Regions from separate parts of the Kluyvera sp. 1366 genome, predicted to be linked through region 1. Evidence: riboswitches for the same ligand, from Rfam matches in the RefSeq annotation. Region 1 holds a riboswitch; each other region holds the start of a gene.
The links. Region 1 has a riboswitch for thiamine pyrophosphate ahead of ACVLVH_RS00800 (FAD-dependent oxidoreductase). Riboswitches for the same ligand answer to the same signal wherever they lie in the genome.
Positions count from the first base shown of each region.

Region 2: another riboswitch for thiamine pyrophosphate. It lies ahead of thiM (hydroxyethylthiazole kinase); the one in region 1 lies ahead of ACVLVH_RS00800 (FAD-dependent oxidoreductase).
Region 3: another riboswitch for thiamine pyrophosphate. It lies ahead of ACVLVH_RS03090 (LuxE/PaaK family acyltransferase); the one in region 1 lies ahead of ACVLVH_RS00800 (FAD-dependent oxidoreductase).

Region 1 is NZ_JBTRDW010000001.1:167,562-173,384, forward strand. It holds gene ACVLVH_RS00785 (LysR family transcriptional regulator) at 1-680, opposite strand, end outside; gene ACVLVH_RS00790 (pirin family protein) at 804-1,529, shown strand; gene ACVLVH_RS00795 (6,7-dimethyl-8-ribityllumazine synthase) at 1,659-2,096, opposite strand; TPP riboswitch at 2,272-2,391, shown strand; gene ACVLVH_RS00800 (FAD-dependent oxidoreductase) at 2,521-3,465, shown strand; gene thiS (sulfur carrier protein ThiS) at 3,449-3,646, shown strand; gene ACVLVH_RS00810 (thiazole synthase) at 3,650-4,408, shown strand; gene ACVLVH_RS00815 (HesA/MoeB/ThiF family protein) at 4,420-5,385, shown strand; gene ACVLVH_RS00820 (ABC transporter ATP-binding protein) at 5,382-5,823, shown strand, end outside.
Region 2 is NZ_JBTRDW010000003.1:90,952-96,774, reverse strand. It holds gene ACVLVH_RS07265 (beta-N-acetylhexosaminidase) at 1-315, opposite strand, end outside; gene chiP (chitoporin ChiP) at 367-1,764, opposite strand; TPP riboswitch at 2,031-2,126, shown strand; gene thiM (hydroxyethylthiazole kinase) at 2,160-2,945, shown strand; gene thiD (bifunctional hydroxymethylpyrimidine kinase/phosphomethylpyrimidine kinase) at 2,942-3,742, shown strand; gene fbaB (class I fructose-bisphosphate aldolase) at 3,890-4,942, shown strand; gene ACVLVH_RS07240 (GntR family transcriptional regulator) at 5,099-5,785, opposite strand.
Region 3 is NZ_JBTRDW010000001.1:671,619-677,441, reverse strand. It holds gene ACVLVH_RS03105 (M20 family metallopeptidase) at 1-936, shown strand, start outside; gene ACVLVH_RS03100 (NYN domain-containing protein) at 1,114-1,803, opposite strand; gene ACVLVH_RS03095 (DksA/TraR family C4-type zinc finger protein) at 2,140-2,406, opposite strand; TPP riboswitch at 2,530-2,657, shown strand; gene ACVLVH_RS03090 (LuxE/PaaK family acyltransferase) at 2,759-3,841, shown strand; gene ACVLVH_RS03085 (acyl-CoA reductase) at 3,838-5,286, shown strand; gene ACVLVH_RS03080 (SDR family oxidoreductase) at 5,401-5,823, shown strand, end outside.

The DNA.
Region 1 (5,823 bases):
GCGTCGCACAGCATTTCCCCGTTATTACTCACCATCGGCCCATGCACGCTAATCACTTTGCGCTGGTCGCCGTTAAACAGTTCCCAGCCGGTCTGGCTTTCGCGCCCGTAGCGCAGACACAAATGCTCGCTCAGCTCCTCCGGCGTTCGCGGTGCGCCTGCGCCCTGCAGGTAGGACGGGCTGCCGCAGATCACGCGGCGGAACTCGCCCAGTCGCCTGGCGATCAAACTCGAATCTGGCAGCGTACCGATGCGAATCGCCATATCAAATCCTTCACCCACCATATCGACATGCCGATCCGCCAGCTCAACCTGAAACTGCAACCCCGGATGCTGGCTGAGAAACTCGGCAATAAACGGCGACAAATGGCTGATACCAAACGACATCGGCACGCTCAGGCGGAAGCTGCCCTGCAGCACCTGACGACGCCCCGATACCGCTAGCTCGGCTTCCTGCACATCATCCAGAATGCGCTGCGCGTGCTGCGCAAACAGCTGGCCGTTATCGGTTACCGACAACTTCCGCGTGTTGCGATTCAGCAGCCGCGCGCCAAGCGATTCCTCCAGCGCGGCGATGCGGCGGCTGACATACTGCTTCGACAGCATCAGCTGTTCGGCGGCAGCGGTGAAGTTGCCGGCTTTGATGACGGCTACATAAATACGGAGATCTTCAATCTGCATATTGTCCACTTATCGGTGACAGTCATTGTCATTTTGACGCATTGTTAGGCAAATCAGTTTACGTATACTTGTTTGCAACGGGAAGGGCAATCGCCCCCCAACAGCAAATTTGAGGAGCAGACCATGATTGAACAACGCCTGTCAGAACAACGCGGAGTGGGTGACCACGGTTGGTTGAATTCGCATCATACGTTCTCTTTTGCCAGTTACTGGGATCCAAAACAAACCGGCTTCTCAGACTTGCTGGTGATCAATGATGACCGCGTTGCACCGGGTCGCGGTTTTGGTGCGCATCCGCACAACAACATGGAGATCATCTCCTACGTGCTGGAAGGCGCGCTGGAGCATAAAGATTCCATGGGCACCGGTTCGGTGATTGTGCCGGGTGATGTGCAGCTAATGAGCGCCGGCAGCGGCGTCACGCACAGCGAGTTTAACCACTCGAAAACGGACAACGTGCACTTCCTGCAAATCTGGATTGTGCCTGGCGAGCGTAATTCGCCTCCCGGTTATCAGCAGATTTCAGTGGCGGAACGTGACAAACGCGGTCAGCTGCGCCTGATTATTTCGCCGGCAGGGGATAACGGTTCACTCAGCGTGCGTCAGGATATTCGCGTTTATGCCGGACTGTTCGACGGTGTCGAGCAGCAAACCTTCGCGTTGGATGCCGATCGTTACGCCTATATTCACGTGGCTCGCGGCAGCATCGAAGTGAACGGCGTGAAGTTCAAAGAGGGCGACGGTGCACGCGTTCGCAACGAAAGCGCGCTGCAGTTTGCTAACGGTGATGATGCGGAAGTGCTGGTGTTTGATTTGCGTCCGCTGGAAGTGAATCATCCACAGCGTTAATGACGAATAGCTGATACTTTATTCGTAAGACTATTTTACGAGATGATTAGCACTATTCTGAAAATGAGCCGTTGAAGGTCATCATAAATAAAAAGGGAGCGCCTGAAGAGGTGCTCCCTTTTTAATGCATCAATCAATCGACAAATTATGGATCGCTAACACCGCGCGTGCCGCTTCTTTGCCTTTCTTAATGAAATGCTCGGTATAGAAGTTTTCAATCACATCAACCGGCTGGAAATTATGTGGCGTCAATGAAACGGAGAACACCGGTACGTTGGTGGTCAGCTGCACATTCATCAAGCCATCAACCACCGCAGCGGCAACGAAATCATGGCGATAGATACCGCCGTCAACCACCAGCGCAGCGCAGACAATCGCATCGTATTTGCCGGTTTCGGCCAGACGCTTAGCCAGCAGCGGCATTTCAAATGCGCCAGGCACTTCCAGCACTTTTAATTCCGCTTCTACGGATTGATCGGCTAATTCTTTTTCAAAACCCACCAGGGCATTATGGACAATTTCTTTGTGCCAGCCGGCTTTAATAAATGCAATTTTAATATTGTTCATGGTTATTCCGACATCACCTGTAATCTGTTCTTGCGCATAAAATAATGTGTTTGTATACCATATGTTACGTTTGTGATCCACAAAGCCTAAGTAGCGATAAATGCCGTGATGCTAAATGCCACGTAAAGCATCCGGTTATTCCGCGCTTGACGGCGACCATCGCCTGCAATACAAATAGACGCGTCGGGGGAGTCTCGCCAAAGAGACTGAGAGGCTAATAGCGCACTGCGCGGTTTAGCGACCCTTTGAACCTGACCCAGTTGATACTGGCGTAGGAAGACTGACAGTCTTGTTTTTTGGGCTGTCTGGCGCTCAAACAATCTCGATGGACGCGCCATTTCCCTTCTCCTGTATCTGCGGGTCTCAGCTAACACTGAGAGGCCGATGTGAATTCCCCCTGTTTGAACATCCTGGAACCGGCGCTGTGAGCCGCTGGAGCGTGCTTGGCTGCGGCGTGGCGGGCCTATGCGTAGCCACTTTGCTGGCGGAACGCGGTGAAGACGTTGAGGTGATGGGCGATGACGCGCGCCGCCCGGCATCGTGGTTTGCTGGCGGCATGCTGGCGCCCTGGTGTGAAGCCGAAAGCGCGCCGCGCGATGTTATCACTGTTGGGCAACACGCCGCCGCGTGGTGGCAACAGCGCGTCAGCAGCGTCGAGCATCAGGGCACGTTGGTGGTTGCGCCGCCGCGCGATAGCCAGGAACTCAACCGTTTCGCCCGCATGACCGAGCAGCATCAATGGGTCGATCCCGCCAACATTGAACCGGCGCTGGAAGGGCGCTTTGCGCGCGGTCTGTTTTTCGCCGGGGAAGCGCATCTCGATCCGCGTCTGGCGTTGCAGGAGATGCGTGACGCGCTGATCGCCCGCGGCGTGTCATTCAGCAATCACGCGCCGAGCGGCCAAATTATCGATTGTCGCGGCATCCACGCCGCGCCGCAACTGCCGCGCCTGCGTGCGGTGCGCGGCGAGATGCTGATTTTGCACAGCGATGAAGTGCAGTTTTCCCGCCCGATTCGTCTGCTGCATCCGCGTTTTCCCTGCTATCTGGTGCCGCGTCGCGGCGGCCACTTTATGCTCGGCGCCACCATGATTGAGAGCGACGATGCCAGCGCCATCAGCGCGCGCGCCATGATGGAGTTACTCAGCGCCGCCTATGCCATCCATCCCGCCTTAGCCGAAGCGCGCGTGATTGAGAGCGGTAGCGGGCTGCGTCCGGCCTATCCGGCGAATCTGCCGGAAATCGACTATCACAATCACACCTTTTATCTCAACGGCATGTATCGCCACGGTTTTCTGCTGGCGCCAATGCTGGCAGAGCAGCTAATGCAACGCATTTCTGGGGAACTTAATAATGAATATTCAGCTTAACGGCCGCCTCATCAACACCCAGGCAACAAGCCTGAGCGAATTGCTGATCGAGCAGCAAATTGATGTGGCCTGCGTCGCCACCGCCTACAACGGTGCGTTTGTGCCAAAAAGTCAGTACGACACGCAGCGGCTGGATGAAGGTTGCCAGCTCGAAGTGCTGTCACCGATGCAGGGAGGTTAAGCGATGTTTTACGATTTTGAACCGCAATCACGCTTCCTGCTCGGCACCGCTGGCTATCCTTCGCCCGCTATTTTGCAGCAGGCGATTGCCGCCTCCGGTACCGACATCATCACCGTCAGTTTGCGTCGCGAAGGTGCGGCTGGCGCGGCATTCCGCGAACTGCTAACCGGCCTTAACATCCGCGTGTTACCGAATACCGCCGGTTGTCACACGGTAAAAGAGGCCGTCACCACCGCGCACATGGCGCGCGAACTGTTCAACACCGCGTGGATCAAACTGGAAGTGATTGGTCACGCCGACACGCTGCAACCCGATCCTTTCGCACTGGTGGAAGCCGCGCGCATCCTCAGCGCAGAGGGTTTTCAGGTATTTCCGTACACCACCGAAGATCTGATCGTCGGCGAAAAGCTGCTGGCAGCGGGTTGCGAACTGTTGATGCCGTGGGGCGCGCCGATTGGTTCCGGCCAGGGTTTGCGCAATATCGACGGCCTGCGCGCCATGCGCGCGTGGTTCAGCGACATCCCGCTGATCATTGATGCGGGCATTGGCGCGCCGTCGCAGGCGGCGCAGGCGATGGAGATGGGCTTCGATGGCATTTTGCTCAACACCGCCGTCGCCAAAGCCGGCGATCCAATCGGCATGGCCAACGCCTTCCGGCTGGCGATTGAAGCCGGACAAGCCGCGCGCGCTGCCGGACTGATGGAGAAGCGCGATATGGCAGCCGCGTCCACGCCGATCTTCGGCCTGGCAAATCTGAGTTAAGGACGGCAACTATGCAACGTTATCAACGCCAGATGATGCTGGCGGAAATCGGCGAAGCTGGGCAGCAAAAGTTACTTAACGCGCGTGTGCTGGTGGCGGGCGCGGGCGGATTAGGCGCCACGCTCCTGCCGCAGCTGGTGGGCGCGGGGGTCGGCTATATTCGGCTGTATGACGACGATCTGGTGGCGCTGCATAACCTGCATCGGCAAACGCTGTTTACGCAGCAGGATATCGACCAGCCCAAAGTGCTGCGCGCGCAGCACGCGTTGCAGCAGCGCAATCCGCAGGTGCAGATCGAGGCGCTGCAACAGTCGCTGAGCGCCAGCAATCTGCAGCAGGCGCTGGCGGGATGCGATCTGGTGATCGACGCCGCCGATAATTTTGCCGTCACCTACCAACTTTCCGATGCTTGCATGCAGGCAGGCATGCCGCTGATCAGCGCCTCGGTGCTGGGGCGACAAGGTTACGTCGGCGGATTCTGTGGCGGCGCGCCGAGCTATCGCGCGTTGTTCCCGCGCTTGCCGTCATCGGCCGCGAACTGCAACACCGCAGGCGTGATGGGCCCGGCGGTGGCAACGCTAGGCGCGATGCAGGCGCAGATGGCGCTCAGCGTGCTGCTGCAGTTGTCGCCATCGCCGCTCGGTTGTCTGGTGAACTGCGATTTTGTGAACTGGCACTTCCGCCAGTTCCGCTTTGATGATGCTGAAGAGCCGGGACATGCGGTGCCGTTTATCGATCCGCAGCAGTTGGCCGCTGATGACTGCATTGTCGAACTGCGCAGCTGTGAAGAAGCGCCGGTTAGCGTGGCGGATGGCGTTGAGCGCATCTTGCCGCAGGCGATCGCCGCGTGGCAGCCGCCCGCCCAGCAGCGCATCGTGCTGGTGTGCGCCAGCGGCATCCGCGCCGCGCAGGCCGCTAACGCGCTGGCGCAGCGCGGATTTCATCAGCTGGCGATTCTGGCGGCCAATCGCCCATGAATCAGGACATTCTGTTCAACGATGTGAGCTTTAGCTGGGGCGATAAACCGCTGTGTCAGCGGCTGAATCTGCACCTGCGCGGTGGCAAAACCACGGTAATGCTGGGACGCAGCGGCATCGGCAAAAGTACGCTGCTGCGGTTGGTGGCCGGTTTACTCCAACCGCAGCAGGGCGCGGTGCGGGGCTTGAGCGGCAACGTGGCGTGGATGGGCCAGCAGGATCTGCTGTATCCGTGGCTGACGGTGCTCGACAACGTGATGCTGTCGGCGCGGCTCAGCGGCGACAAGCCGGATCGCCCGCGTGCGCTGGCGCTACTCGAGCAGGTAAAACTCAGCGACGTGGCGCATGCACCCCCGCATCAACTCTCCGGCGGCATGCGGCAACGCGTGGCGCTGGCACGCACGCTTTATGCGCAGCGCGACGTGGTGCTGATGGATG
Region 2 (5,823 bases), on a different contig from region 1:
ATGGGTCATTTTGAACTGATCGTTATCCACCCGCAGCGTTTCGTGCACGTTGCTCATGTAGATTGCCCAGTTTTTACTGGTGAGCGCCGGACCGTTGTTGGTCAGCGTGATGGTAGCGGTGTTGCAGGATGCCCAATCGGCACCGAGTTTCGCGCAGTTCACGCCGTGATCGGCCGCCTGGTTGTCAGTGACCTGATACTGCACGCCGAAATGACTGATTTGATCGACGACCTGCTGATTACTGCGCGGGGATGAACTGCAGGCGGCAAGGCTCATCACGCTCAGCGCCAGTAAACTGATTTTTAACTTTTTCATGTTGTTATCCTTCTCCACGGAGGTAAGTCTCTGGCTCCTGCCAGATCGGGGTCAAAACAGGGTGAATGGCGCGACGACCATAAATTTGATGTCTTTCTCGTCCTGGAAGATGTTGCCGTAGCCGCCGCTATAGCTGGGAAGATCGCTGTGATTGTCGTAGCGGGTGTAGTGCAGTTTGAATTGGGTGTCTTTGGCGCGGCCTTGCTGGATGGTGTAAACCAGGTCGAGGCTCCACGCTGATTCTTTCAGGCGCTGATTTTGGTCGTAGAGGGGATTGGTGGAAGGCTTCGCGTCCCAACCGTAGGCGTACGATGTACCGACTTGCCAGCCAGGTAATTGCCAGTGTCCCAGATCCACCATCACACCGGCGAAGAGCGCTTTCTCACCGTTGGCGTTCCAGTCTGAGCGAGAATCCCACCACACGTCCATGCGGCCATTCGAGCTGGCGTAAGACGGCGTCATACGTTGCAGGAAGAAGCCCTGATTACCCTCGGCTTTTACCCATGTGCCTTCGAGGCGGAAATCGAACGCGCCGAGCGTGTAGCCGAACGTCAGCGCCTGCAGCCACGCGAGGCCATCGTAAACATCGTTCACCTGGCCAACGCCGCTGTTGTCACGATCCTTCGCGCCATAAAATTGATAACTGGTGCGCAGCGGTGCATCGGCCAGCGGCAGCTGATAAGAGGCTTTGGCAAAATACTGATCCATGTAATTTGCCGCCTGGCCGTAGGCGCCTTCCAGCACCAGCGCGTTTTTAAAATCGTATTTGGCACCAAAGGATTGCAGCCACGGAATCTCCGTCACGCCATCGGCTTTACGGAAGTTGTACATGTCGCGATACCACGGCGCTTTGTATTCGTCAGTCCACATCCAGGAGACGGAAAGGGCGCCGGCGTCGCTAAAATCAAAGGTGGTGCCGGCCTCAACGCCGCGATAGGTGCCGGGCAGGAAGCTCCAGTGCGGTGCCAGCAGCGTCTGCCCGGTGGGCTGCAGATAGCCTGCGCGCAGCCAGTTATCCTGCCATTTTGCCTTGATGGCGGCTTTATAGAGACTTAAGCCGCTCTTATCTCCGCTCCAGTCCTCATCCCAGCGCGTACGGGCATTGCTGAAACCAATTTCATTCGGTGCCGCCGGGCCGCCGTTGCTTAACTCCAGCGCGCCAAACGCTGCCAGATCGAGGCCGATCACCTCACCGGCGTAACCGGATGAGAAGTCGAGATTGGCATTCGCAGAGGCGTGATGCAGATTGGCATCATACTGACCGTACGAGCCTTTTTGCGGATCCATCTCTTTGCGATCGCGCTGGCGTTGCCAGTAAAACAGATTGCCAGAGAGAGTGGCGTCTTCGACAAAACCCACGGCGTGGGCGGAGGGAACCGGCACAAAAGTGCCGGCAAACAGGGCAGAGACAATGGCCGCAGAGAGCGGCGCGCGTGGAATCCGACGCATAGCAAATCCTCCGTGATGCTTCCATGAATAATTAACAAATCCGTATTGTTTCGTCATGAAACAAGTTGCCGGCGATGCTATTTTTCGCGACGCGAATTATCAATGGAATTTATTACAAAGTATGACGCAGCACGCAAAAAAGCGTCGTTTTAAGGCGTTTTATCAATAAGTTACATGAATGTGTAATTTGTTGCTTTGTGAGCCAGATTCCAGGAAAGCGGCGTTTACTTGCTTTACCCCAACTTGTTCCCTATGCTCGCCAACGTAGTTTTGACTCGGGGTGCCCCTTTAATACAGGGCTGAGATACACCCGCCGACCTGATCTGGATAATGCCAGCGTAGGGAAGTCAGATGCCTGACCGCATTCGCCTTCTTGATCGCCGGTTGGGAGCCTTATGAAACAGCCTGACCTTCTTTCCCCCGCGCAACTCGCGCACTCTCTGCAATTGCTGCGTCAGCAAGCGCCGCTGGTGCACTGCATGACCAATGACGTGGTGCAAACCTTTACTGCCAACGTGCTGCTGGCACTGCAAGCTTCGCCCGCGATGGTGATCGATCCTGAAGAAGCGGCGCAGTTTGCCGGTTTTGCCGATGCGTTGTTGATAAACGTAGGTACGCTGACGCGCGACCGTCGTGATGCGATGTGGGCGGCGGTGCAAGCGGCGCAAACCGCAGGCACGCCGTGGACGCTGGATCCGGTGGCGGTCGGCGCACTAACGCTGCGCACCGCATTCTGTCAACAGTTACTGAGCCTGCAACCGGCGGCGATTCGCGGTAACGCTTCAGAAATTCTCGCCTTGGCGCAACAGGCTAGCGGCGGACGCGGTGTCGACAGTCTGCATCAGGCCGATGTCGCGTTAAGCGCTGCCCAGCAGCTGGCGCGCGATTACCACACCGTTGTGGCGGTGACCGGTGAAGTGGATTATGTCACTGACGGCGTGCAGACATTCGCCATCCCCGGCGGCAGCCCGCTGATGACGCGCGTGGTTGGCACCGGCTGCGCGTTGACGGCGGTGGTTGCCGCCTGCACCAGCTTGCCGGGCGATCGCCTGCAGCATGTCGCTGCGGCCTGCCGCGTGATGTCGCTGGCGGGTGAGCAGACAGCGCGCCAGGTCGCCGGGCCAGGCGGCTTTGCCGCTGCTTTCCTCGATACGCTGTGGACGCTGGAGGTCGAGGCATGAAACGCATCAATGCATTGACCATTGCTGGCACCGATCCGAGCGGCGGCGCAGGTATTCAGGCCGACCTCAAAGCTTTCTCCGCGCTGGGCGCGTATGGCACCAGCGTCATCACCGCGCTGGTGGCGCAGAACACCTGCGGCGTGCAGTCGGTGTATCGCATCGAACCTGATTTTGTTGGCGCACAGCTCGATTCGGTGCTGAATGATGTGCGCATTGATGCTGCGAAGATAGGCATGCTGTCCGAAACCGCTATTGTCGAGGTGGTCGCCGAGCGGCTGAAACGGGCCAGCCTGCCGTTTGTGGTGCTGGATACGGTGATGATTGCCAAAAGTGGCGATGCGCTGCTGTCGCCGGATGCGGTGGCGAGCGTGCGCGAATTGCTGCTGCCGCAGGTATCGCTGATCACACCAAACCTGCCGGAAGCCGCCGCGCTGCTGGGACGCGCGATGGCGCAGGATGAGAAAACCATGTTGCAGCAGGGCGATGCGCTGCTCGATCTTGGCTGCGAAGCGGTGCTGATGAAGGGCGGACACCTTAGCGATGCCGAAAGCCCGGACTGGCTGATTACCCGCGACGGACGTCAGCGCTTTACCGCGCCGCGCGTCAATACGCGCCACACGCACGGCACCGGATGCTCGCTTTCAGCCGCGCTGGCGGCGTTGCGTCCGCGCCATGATAGCTGGGCGGTAACGGTCGCTGAAGCCAAGGCGTGGCTGCAACAGGCGCTGCTGCATGCCGATTCGCTGGAGGTCGGCAAAGGCATTGGGCCGGTGCACCATTTCCATCAATGGTGGTAGGGCGTAACGCCAGATTGCCGCTTTTTCACTGCGCATCCGTCTGAAAAATGGAGTCAGCAATTTGCCAGCCTGGCGCTTTCCGGTCCAGGCTGTTGGGGGCGAATCGGCAACGGCCGGTTCCAATCCAGCCATTTATCAGGAGCGAACATGACGGACATCGTACAGTTATTGGGCAAAGAGGCGGATAGCCTTCTTCAACATCGCTGCATGACCATTCCAGCGGATAGCCTCTATTTACCCGGCGCGGATTACGTTGATCGCGTGATGATCGACAACAATCGTTCTCCTGCCGTACTGCGCAACATGCAAACGCTGTACAACACCGGACGTTTAGCCGGCACCGGCTATTTGTCGATTCTGCCGGTCGATCAGGGCGTTGAGCACTCGGCGGGCGCATCCTTTGCGGCCAATCCAGCTTATTTTGATCCAAAAAACATTGTTGAGCTGGCGATTGAAGCCGGCTGTAACTGCGTCGCCTCTACCTACGGCGTGCTGGCTTCGGTTTCTCGCCGCTACGCGCACCGCATTCCGTTTATGGTGAAGCTGAACCACAACGAAACGCTGAGCTATCCGACGCAATACGATCAGACGTTGTACGCCAGCGTGGAACAGGCCTTCAATCTGGGCGCGGTGGCGGTTGGCGCCACCATCTACTTTGGTTCTGAACAATCACGTCGCCAGATTGAAGAGATCTCGGCGGCCTTTGAACGTGCGCACGAGCTGGGCATGGTGACGGTGCTGTGGGCCTATCTGCGTAATGATGCGTTCAAGAAAGAGGGCGTCGATTATCACGCCAGCGCCGATTTAACTGGCCAGGCCAACCATCTGGCGGCGACCATCGGTGCGGATATCGTCAAGCAGAAGATGGCGGAGAATAACGGCGGCTATAACGCGGTGAAGTTTGGTCACACCGATGAGCGCGTCTATAGCAAGTTGACTTCGGAAAACCCGATAGATTTGGTGCGTTACCAGCTGGCGAACTGCTATATGGGACGCGCAGGTTTGATCAACTCCGGCGGCGCTTCTGCGGGCGAAACGGATATCGCGGAGTCAGTGCGTACGGCGGTGATCAATAAGCGTGCCGGCGGCATGGGGCTGATTCTGGGGCGCAAGGCGTTTAAGAAGACGTTGAAAGAGGGCGTGCAGTTGATTAATGCGGTGCAGGATGTGTATTTGTCGAAGGATGTGACGATTGCTTGATTGAGTGGGGGCTGTGCTCGCTGTCCCCCATCCCGGCCTTCCCCCGCGAGCGGGGGAAGGAGATGCTGCCATATGCGGCTTCAACACTTACATTTTGCAGCATCTTCCTCCCCCATTAATGGGGGAGGACCGAGGAGGGGGACAGCGAGCACTAAATCAAGGCGCCTCAAACCACTCACTATTACGCTCGGCAATCGGCGTAATAGTCAAAATCATCTCCTGCAGATGACGCCGCATTGCGCTTTCAGCTGCGTCAACATCATGCGCTTTCAACGCGTTATAGATATCTTCATGCTGCTGAATCAAACGCTCCGGCGGTGACACTTCGCTCAGGGTCAGAAAGCGCACGCGGTCCATGGTAGCTTTGATGTTCTCCACCGTTTCCCACGCCAGCAGGCAATTAATCCCTTCAGCAATCAAGCGGTGAAACTCATCGTCCAGCCCCAGGAAAGCCTGGCTGTCATGACGTTCAGCGGCGAGACGCTGCAGCTGCAGGTTATGCTCCAGCGCCATCAATCCGGTCGCACCCATCTCCTGCGCTGCGCGGCGAACCACGGCGATCTCTACCGCTTCACGGATAAAGCGACCGTCGGCCACGCGCTGAGCGGAGATTTTGCGCACGAAGGTGCCGCGCTGCGGTAGCACCTGCACCAGTCCGGCTTCCGCCAGCTTGATAAAGGCTTCACGTACCGGCTGACGTGACACGTTAAAATGCGCCGACACTTCCTTCTCCGACAGCAGCGAGCCCGGATGAATAACGCAGGTCACAATATCTTTGCGCAGATAACGATAGATCTGCTGATTTACCGGTTCGCTGGTGGTTATGATATAGGCAGTCGACATGCAGCAATATCCGTATTACGGCTGGCATCTGCCAGCCC
Region 3 (5,823 bases), 500 kb from region 1:
GAAGGAAAAATCGACGAACAGTTTATCTACGGTATCGGCGTTTCGAACATGAAAGCGGGTGATGCCGCCTATTTTTGCGCGTTGAAAACGCTGATTGATGCCGGTGTGAAGCTGAAAGGCGATGTGATTTTGACATATGTGGTGGGTGAGTTGCAGGGCGGCATTGGTACGCTGGCGGCGATTGAGCAAGGCGTGCGCGCCGACTACTTCATCAATGCCGAACCCACCGATCTGCAAGCGCTGACCATGCACGCCGGTTCGCTGATGTTTACTATTGAGCTCACCGGCGATACGCGCCATCTGTCAAAACGGGAAGAAGCGGTGGATGCGATCAGCGCTGCCGTCGAGCTGATTCCGCAGATTAACGGCATGATCTTTAGCGGCGCGAAAACCGCTGAGCATCGCAAGATTAACCGTGGTCATATTGGTACCGTGCATGGCGCGTTAGGCCGCGATCTGGAAGAGTGGCGACCGCCGCAGGTGGCTGACTTTGTGCGCTTAAAAGGCTCGGCACGTTTCGCGCCAGGACAAACGGTGGAAGGTGTGCTCGCCGATCTGCAGGCGCTGCTGAATACCTTATGCCAACGCTATCCGGGCCTGAAAGCCGAGCTTTATGATGATGGCATTCGTGATAAACCCACCATGTTACCGTTCGAAGTCTCACCGGAATCCGCCATCGTCAAAGCGGTGAATCGCGGCTGGAAAACCGTGCGCGGCACCGAACAGCCCACCGGCGTGATCACGCCTCCGGCGTTCTTCGGCACCGATGCGGCACATCTCTATCAGCATGCGGGCATGGAAGGGATCGTCTGTGGGCCAGGCGGCAAATACAACACCATGCCGGATGAGCGCGTAGAAATCAGTGAATTCCTCGATATGGTGCGCATCTATCTGCTGGCCATTCTGGAGATTTGTCAGCCGGTTGAGGCCGCTTAATGCAGGTTTAAGCGCTGATGAGAGCTGATAGGATTTAGCCTGACGCAGGACGTTGAACTGAATGATTTATCAGTAACCGTTCCCGCATTACGTTTCGATATGAAATAGGCCACTACGGAGAACATCGTGAGCTATGCCATTTACCGCGAGGCGCATTAAATGGCGTGGTTTTGATGCTTACCAATATTCGGGTTTAACCGCAGGTTTTTTATGCGTTGCAACCCGAACAGGAAACTGGCATGCATCAAGCTCTTCATTGGTGATCGTTCTGCGTATCCAGTGACTATGATTCTGCAGTGAACCCGGAACACCACGTACGTTGCCCTGGCGGTGCGGCAAAATGATCCCGATACGAATGTCGGGAAAATCTTCGCGAATCGCCTTAAGTGCTGGCGTCATGTCGGTGTCAGCCGATACTAACACCAGCTGCGCGATCCTCTCTTCTATTGGCAACTTCTGCTGTTTAGCAAACAAACGATACATGCTGATGGCAATATTCACGTCGGTTTCTTTCTCTTCCAGCTCCCAGATATCTACCTTATCCAGACGTGATGCGGGTACTTTTTTACTAATGAAACGCGGAGCCCGAGCGTGCTCAAGTCGATGACGTCCGGAGAAGATATTTATTCCGGTCGTTTTCAGCGCGCGAATATAAGTATCCTGAGCGTGTCGGGATGCAATACCGCGTGTGGCGAGGTGGGGAATAACCGAGGAGGTATAATAATTTATTGTTTCAATTATGGCAGTCGGATCCTGTACCCGGCATATATGTGACAGCAGCAATGACAAGTTGAGCCATTTATAAGGCGTACCTGCAAGGAGTCCATAAAATACATTGTATCCATCAATGAATATTGCAGTACGCACTCTTATCCTTCCATAAGATACGAAAAAACCGGCCTGAGCCGGTTTTTTCACCCTAACGGCCAGCGAACTGAATCGCTGCGTACAGGGTTGAGTTGTGTGGCTAACTTATCAGCATTACTGGCTAAACTCAAGTTGCTCAAGGTGAAATCTAAGCCATAAAGTTTGTAAAATTAGGCTCTTCTTTCGGCTTCAGCAATAGTGCTGCAGTATTTAACTTTGAAAAATCAGGAGATATGCGAATGGTCTTGCTTCAGATTAATGGTAATTCTAATTAAAAGTAACGAGTGCAAATGAAATTTTAAAATATCCATTAACCTGAATTGCTAATTTAAATAACTATCTCAACTGACTATCCTTACTTCCACGGCGGTTATAACCGCTGATCGCCGCCTGTTTTTTATCGATCTTGCTCTGGCAATTCACGCAGTAACGCACGCCAGCCAATGCCGCGCGACGCGCTTCCGGGATCGGTTCGCCGCACTCGTCGCAAAATTCAGCACTTTCACCGTGCCCGAGATTTTCACGCGCGCGGGCCACCGCATCATCTACCGTGGCATCAATTTGTTTGTGCACCGCACCGTCTTCTGACCAACCGCCAGCCATACTTCACCTCCGCAAATACTCATGCTCTGAGTATAAGACATGACGTGATTTGTGCCGGGCAGCTCAAATTTTCACGCGTATTTAACATGGTTGACACATCATCGCGCGCCATCCTAGACTGCGGCTTGTTCCAAGGGGTGCTCTGTTAAGGGGCTGAGATTCTACCGGCTGGCGTGTATGCGCGAGCAACGTAGTGACCCTCCGAACCTGATCCGGCTAATACCGGCGTAGGGATGCGGAACCGCAGGGCGATATCGCGCCCTGATTCCCTCTTTGTGCTTTGTAGCGGACAGTTCGCGCTCTTCAGGCGTTGCCTGAGAGTCTCTGCGCAATCGCAAAGGTGGCGACGCACATGAACGAAACTCACATCATCCAGGCTCTGCTGACATTTCTGCAGCGCGAAGATAGCTCAGACGACGATTTCAACCAGCTGGCCCTCGAAATCTTCGCTTATCAGTTCGCACACAATCCCCCTTATCGCCGCTTCGCCACTCAGCGCGGACGCACGCCGCTGACGGTAAAAAACTGGCGCAACATTCCCGCCATCCCGATTAATGCCTTCAAAGATCTGACGCTCAGCTGCCGTCCCACCGAACAAATTGCCGAGATCTTTATGACCAGCGGCACCACCGGCACGGTAAAAGGGCGCAGTTACCATTCGACGTTGGAGGTATGGAAAAAATCGATGCTGCTCAATTTCCGCCGTCGCTTTATGGCGGGCCGCGATCGCATCCGCATGGGCATTTTGTTCCCGGATACCGTGGCGATGCCGAACTCCTCGCTGGCGACCTATCTTGATTTGGCGATGAAGGAGTGTGGCACGCCGGACAGCGAAGTAATGGTGGGCGAACATGGCCTCGAAACCAGTCGTCTGTTCAGTGCGCTGGAACAGGCCGAAGCAGGTGGCGAACCCTACGCGTTGCTGGGCGCCAGTTACAGCTTTGTGCCTCTGCTGGATGACATGCAGCGCCAAAAACGCCGCTTCGCGCTGCCGGCAGGCAGTCGCATTCTCGATACCGGCGGTTTCAAAGGCCAGTCGCGCGAGATGGGCGCGGAAGAATTCTACGCTTCGCTCTCTCATGCCTTCGGCATTCCGCGTTCCCACTGCATCAACATGTACGGCATGACGGAAATCAGCACGCAGTTTTACGACGCGGGCAACGAGTGCTGCCCGCCGGTGAAATCCGGGCCGCACTGGATCCGCACGCGCGTGGTCAATCCGCTTACCGGTGATGATGTGCCGGACGGCGAAGTTGGCGTGCTGGTGCATCACGATCTGGCGCATTTCAACTCGGTGTCCGCCTTGTTAACGGAAGATGCAGGCGTGATGGTGCCCGGCGGATTCCATCTGCTGGGACGCGCGACCGGCGCTGATGCCAAAGGCTGTTCGCTGACCATGGAAGCGTTTCTCGCCAGCACGCAGGCACAGTCGTGAAAGAAATTGCCGGACATCTGCCGGGCCTCTCCGCTGACGAAGTGCATTGGCACACGCTGAGTTTCAATCATCGTGGCGAAAGCCTCGAGGTTTGCGTTCCGCAACTTGATGACGCGCAGATAAAGGCGCTCGCAGCGCGCATCCGCACCAACGCCCGCGCTTATCTCCAGCAGCTGAGCGTGGCGCAGATCATGGGCATCATTGATGCAGCGGTGGCGCGACTGCTCGATCGTCATCATCCACTGCGCATCAAGGCCGAAAAGCTGCTGCCCATCGTCACCGGTTACGATGCCGAGATGGTGCGGCTTGGCCTTACCGGCTATCTGAAAACCTTTCGTCAACCGCAGTTAAAGCGCTTTCTGGCGGAGGATTTCGCCGATCCGCAGATGCTCGACGATTTCCAGCCGCGCCCCAAAGGCGGCTTTGCGCGCGCATTTGGCCCGCAATTGTTAATGCATATCTGGGCGGGCAACCTGCCGGGCTTGCCGCTGTGGAGTTTGATCTGTGGTCTGCTGGTTAAGGCGGGCACCATCGGTAAACTGCCGGGCAATGAGCCGCTGATGGCAAGCTGGTTCGCGCAGTTGCTGGCGGAGATCGATCCTAACCTGGGCGAATGTATCGCGGTGGTGTGGTGGAAAGGCGGCGATGCGCAAACCGAACTAACGTGGCTGCGTCAGCCCGATGCGCTGGTGGCTTATGGCGGAAATTCAACGCTGGCGGCGATCCAACAGCGTTTGCCGGTTACCACGCGCTTTCTGCCGCACGGCCATAAAATCAGCTTCGGAATGGTGGCGCGTTCGGCGCTGAATGTACGGCAAGGCGCGGAGCTGGCGCGCCGCGTGGCGTATGACGTGATGCGTTACGACCAGGCCGGTTGTTACTCGCCGCAAATGCTGTTTGTCGAGCGCGGCGGCAAGGTGTCGCCGGATGAGTTCGCCAGCTACATCGCCCATGAACTCGCCGCGCTGGCGCACAAACATCCGCGCCGTCCGCTGGCGAGCGAAGAGATCAACAGCATTGCCGCGTGGCGTAATGGCGAGGAGATTCGCGCGCTGGGCGGCGATCGTACGCTTTACGGCGAGGCGGCAGACGATTGGGCAGTGGTGAGCGTTGATCATGCGGAGCCTTTATCGCCGGCGGCATTGGGCCGTACGTTGAAAGTGGTGTGCGTGGATGCGCTGGAAAAAGTGGTCGATTTGGTGGCGCCGCAGCGGCATTTTCTGCAAACCGCAGGCGTGGCGGCCGCGCCGCAGGCGTTGTTCGGCATTTCGGCTCTGCTCGGGCAAGTGGGCGTTACGCGCATCGCGGCGTTCGGCAATATGACCTCGCCGGAAGCGGGCTGGCATCACGATGGACGCTTTAGTTTGCTGGATCTGGTGACCATCACGGAGATCGAGCAGGGCGCAGAAGCGACCGCCGAGCATTACGCACCGTATGCGGAGTGACGCGGTAACAGATCGCACATACCGTAGCGGTGCAATTTATTACGCATCAATCCGCTGCGCGCGATAAATCGCGTCGCTACAGATTTTGCGTGACCATATCAACCTGGAGCCAAAATGAAATTCTTCAATCAAACAGTTCTGGTAACCGGCGCAAGCCGCGGCATTGGTGCAGCGATCGCTAAAGCCTTCGCCGCAGAAGGCGCGTTTGTGGTGGTGAACTATCTGCGCAATGAAGCTGCCGCTGCGGGCGTGGTTGAGGAGTGCCGCGCATTGGGCGGCGACGCGCTGGCGATTGCCGCCGATGTCACCTGTGAGCAGCGGGTCAACACGATGATGGAGCAGATCGTCAACGCCACCGGCCGCCTCGATGCGGTGATCAACAACGCTTTCGCACCCTACGTTTTCGACACTGAAAATCGTTCACGTTTTTGGGAAACGTCGTGGTCGGGCTATCAGTCGCAGTTCGATGGCGCGGTAAAAGCCGCCTATAACGTCTGCCAGGCGGCGCTGCCGTTAATGCGCACGCGCGTGCGCGGC